Regions from separate parts of the Cohnella sp. GCM10012308 genome, predicted to be linked through region 1. Evidence: riboswitches for the same ligand, from Rfam matches in the RefSeq annotation. Region 1 holds a riboswitch; the other holds the start of a gene.

What was found. A riboswitch is a leader RNA that binds a small molecule or an ion and turns the genes downstream of it on or off. The one in region 1 is predicted to bind glycine.
Region 2: another riboswitch for glycine. It lies ahead of gcvT (glycine cleavage system aminomethyltransferase GcvT); the one in region 1 lies ahead of gcvH (glycine cleavage system protein GcvH).

The regions. Positions count from the first base shown of each region.
Region 1 covers NZ_JBHRYU010000005.1:207,499-209,699, forward strand. Annotated here, with positions in the region: gene ACFOTD_RS09080 (ester cyclase) at 1-503, shown strand, start outside; glycine riboswitch at 631-740, shown strand; glycine riboswitch at 744-824, shown strand; gene gcvH (glycine cleavage system protein GcvH) at 918-1,310, shown strand; gene ACFOTD_RS09090 (hypothetical protein) at 1,827-2,201, opposite strand, start outside.
Region 2 covers NZ_JBHRYU010000039.1:4,467-6,667, reverse strand. Annotated here, with positions in the region: gene ACFOTD_RS29440 (threonine aldolase family protein) at 1-888, opposite strand, end outside; glycine riboswitch at 1,002-1,107, shown strand; glycine riboswitch at 1,111-1,207, shown strand; gene gcvT (glycine cleavage system aminomethyltransferase GcvT) at 1,341-2,201, shown strand, end outside.

The DNA.
Region 1 (2,201 bases):
AGTTCGAAGAGTTCGAGATCGGCGACTTTATGCTGGAGATGATCAACCGGGTTTGGGAGCGCAGATCGTTTAATTATGTAAAAGAATTCTACGATCCGAGCGCGGTCATCCACTACGTCTGCAATCGCGATCTGATAGGCGCGCAGGAGATCAAGGGCATGTTCATCAGCTTCTTCGCCTCGATCCCGAACGGCAAGACGCATATCGACCGGATCACCTGCAACCGCCGCGGCTCCGATCTGGATTGGGACGTAGCGGTCCGCTGGCGCATCCAGGGCACGCACGAGGGCATGGGCTACTTCGGCAAGCCGAGCGGCAAGCCGATCGAGATCTTCGGCGTGAACCATTACAAAGTGAAGGCCGGAAAGATCATGGAAGAGTGGTTCCTCTTCGACGGCATCGACGTGCTGCGGCAGATCTATATGGAGACGGGTACGGAGGCGGCGGTAACGGGTGCTTCCGGCGGCGCAGGCGGTGACGGCAGCTTTCCGGGCGTGTCTTGAGCCGTTGCGGCCGGCGATGAATCATGCGGCGTATTCGGGCGAGTCGAAATTTTGCAACAATGCGTCACCTATATTGACACTAACGCCGCGCGTGAATTAAGCTATCCGTGTCAAACGAATATTGCGGATGAAGATGGCAGGGAGAGACTGCGCCCACTGGCGCGGCACCGAAGGAGCAAGTCCGCGGCCGGCCCGCCGCAGGATCAAACTTTCAGGTAAAAGTACCGCCATCCGACGCGCCTCTGGAGAGAGCGAACAGCCACCAAAGGGGTAAGGGCGGAGCGAACGCCCCGTCTAATCTCTCAGGTACCCGGGACAGAGCATACGGCAGCTTGCCGTTGCTCTGTCCTTTTTTGCCGTTCGGCGCTTGTTGCGGCAGACAGCGGTGCGACCATAAACGAGAGGATGACGAAGATGAGCGAGATCAAGGCGGGATTGGGCTACACGGAGGAGCATGAGTGGGCGGAGGCGACGGCTACCGTCATAAGGGTCGGCATTACCGACTATGCGCAGAGTCTGCTCGGAGACATCGTCTTTGTAGAGCTACCCGGCGTAGGCGACGAACTCGCGGCCGGCCAGCCGATGGGGACGATCGAATCGGTCAAGACAGTGTCGGATCTGTTCAGCCCGGTAGACGGCAAAGTCGTACGCGTGAACGAGGATCTGCTGACTGCGCCGGAGAAGGTTAACGCCGATCCGTACGGAGAGGGTTGGATCGTCGAGGTCGAGGTGGAAGGCGATCCCGCGGAGGCGGTAAAGGGCCTGATGGATGCCGGACAGTACGAGGCGTTTCTTGCGAGTAAGTAGTCAGACTGTACGCAGACGATCAATGACTGAAGCTGTAAGCTCGGAACGGCCGGCTTCATGATGCGGGGATGAATTATGGCCTTCTGTAACCCAGTAGCTAAATGCCTGCATCCGTGCAGGCTTTCAGCCGATTTGAAGATCGGAAGAGAAAATGCCTGCAAATCAGCATCTATTTAGCTGCGAAACCCGAAAATCGCAAGAGAAAGAGATCAAAGCCTGCAGATTCGCATCTTTTTTTGTTCAAAAGTCTGTTATGCAGGAAAAGGATGTAAATATGCAGGCATTCATCTGTTCCCCTCCGGCAGGCGAATCGCGCACAGGAGGAGGCATCGTCCGATCGCGCACCGCTGCCGGCGTCACTCTGGAATTTAGCGCGGTCTGCAATGCGTTCAGGCGGTCGGGGGCAGGCCGCTAATTTTATAGGCTACTGCCAAAGAACCGCCAGGCGATCTTCCCTGGCGGCTTTTTCCTATGTCTGCTGGCTTTTTCCAATGTCTGCTTTGAAGTATTTCCGAACTACTTCCCATCCTTCGCCGCGCCAGCCAGCCTCATCAACTGCGCGATCTCCTGATCGTGGCTGCCGGACGTCCCGTCCGCGCCCTGCGCCCGCAGGCGGTCGATCAGCGCGACGGCCTCGGGGCCGGCGACGGTGACGATGCGCTCGCCGTAGCCGCGGTCCTTCAGCCACTGCTCGGCCGCGGCCAGCGTATCCGTCTGGTCCGTGTCGACGGAGCGAATCCCGATGCCGCCGTGCGGGCCGGGCTCCGGACCTTTGCCGGACAGGCCGCCTGTGTTGCTCAGCAGCTTGCGCTGCAGGGGATCCGCGGCGGAAGCGGACGGCCCCCGGTCCTTGGCCGCGAGGAATACGGTGTCGTTCGCGACGAGCACGCG
Region 2 (2,201 bases), on a different contig from region 1:
GACGTGGAACATATTGGACACCGGCACCGACGGTACGGTACGTATCGCATCCCCGCAATCGTTGTACAATTCGGCCAGCGCCATCGCTTCCTTGTAATACTGTTCCATTTTGCCGATTCGCAGGTCAAAGTAATAATCCGAGCTGATAATGTATGGATACAAGCTGATCAGATCGCCGCCGTGCCGCCGCTTCCATATCTTCGATCGTTCGGCGAGCGCCGCATTTCCTGCCAAGATCGCACCGGCAATGCCTCCAAGCCCTTTGTAAAAAGATACGTAGACGCTGTCGAACAACGTGCAGAGCTCGGCAGCAGACTTCCCGTAGTAAGGCAATATTTCGAACAGGCGCGCGCCGTCCAGATGCATTCGGATGCCGCGGCTGCGGCAGTAGGCGGAAATTTCCTCAAGCTCCGCATAAGGAGGCAGCTGGCCGCCGATCTCCCGCTGAGGCAGTTCGAGCAACAGGCATGCGACGTCGTCTGCGAGCTGTCGGACGTCCGCCGGACGAATAAGCCGATCGTGATCGGCCAACAGCACGGTCTCGATCCGATGCAGCTCCTTCAAGCCGTCCTCTTCGTGAAGCTCCAGATGACTGAGCGGATGATAGGCGACCTTCCGCTTCCCCGTTTCGTCGCAGTGAATCCGCAGCGCAATCTGCTGCGCCATCGTTCCGCTAGGGAAAAACACCGACTCGGGCTTGCCCAGATAAGCGGCCATTTTCGTCTGAAAGCGCTCGATCGTTTCTCCTTTTCCGTACATATCGCTGCTCGCGTTCCCGTCCGTTCCTTCGAATGCCTCCAGCAACACCTGGACGTTCCGTTTGCCGTGGCCGACGACCGGATACTTGCTGTTTTTAAATGCATCCGCCAAAGTCATGCTGCCGTTCATGTCGAGACCCTCCCTGAATTTTTCGATTTCCTCAGTATAACATGCATTTTACCGTTGACACTTCCTCCCAGACTCATGTATGAATAGACTGTAACGACAAAAGCATAATGCGGATGAAGGCAACGGGAGAGATCGCCCATCGTGAACTCGGAGGCGGCGCCGAAGGAGTAACCCTCTCAGCGAGGAGAATCTCTCAGGCAAAAGGACCTTTGCCGGACGCGACTCTGGAGAGCATTCCGCAGCATGACGCGGGATCACCCACGGGGAAACTTGGTTCCGAGAACGGACCTAAGGTAACTCTCAGGTACAAAGGACAGAGCGAAAAGAGGACGCAGGCAGCTTCGGCTGGGGGCGCGCTTTCTTTTTGCGGCTGTCCTTTTTTGCGTCCGGCGTTACCGACTGAGGCTTTAAAATACCGACCATGGCTTCAATCAAGGAGGCGAGAAACAACCATGTCCGAATTGAAAAGAACCCCGCTCTACCCGATCTATGCCGGGCTTCCCGGCGTCCGTTGCATCGATTTTGGCGGCTGGGACCTTCCCGTGCAGTTCTCGGGCATTCAAAAGGAGCATGACGCGGTACGCCTGCACGCCGGTCTGTTCGATGTCTCCCATATGGGAGAGTTCATCGTGACGGGCGACGGCGCGGAGCGTTTCCTGCAGCGAGTGACGACCAACGATGTCTCGAAGCTGACGGACGGTCAGGCGCAGTACACGCTGATGTGCGACCCGGACGGCGGCGTCGTGGACGACCTGCTCGTCTACCGGATCTCGGCGGACCGCTACATGGCCGTCGTCAACGCCTCCAACATCGACAAGGATTTTTCGTGGATGCAAGCTCATCTGCCGGGGGACGCGTCGCTCGAAGACGCTTCGGACCGCTATGCCCTCCTCGCCCTTCAGGGCCCTCGCGCAGCCGATATTCTCCAGATTGCCGGTGCGACGCCGGACGTTTTGGCGCTCTCTTCCTTCCACTTTAAAAAGGATACGCCGCTCGCCGGCGCAAGCGCCCTGATCTCCCGTACGGGGTATACCGGCGAGGACGGATTCGAGATCTACGTCCCTGCCGCGCACGCAGGCGACGTCTGGCATGCGCTGATGGCGGCGGGTGAACCGCTCGGACTGTTGCCTGCCGGTCTCGGCGCCCGCGACACGCTCCGCTTCGAAGCGCGCCTGCCGCTGTACGGGCAAGAGCTGTCCGACACGATCACCCCGCTGGAGGCGGGCGTCGGCTTCTTCGTCAAGCTGGACAAGGAAGACTTTATCGGCAAGGACGCGCTGGTTAGACAGAAGGAAAAAGGCTTGCCTCGCAAG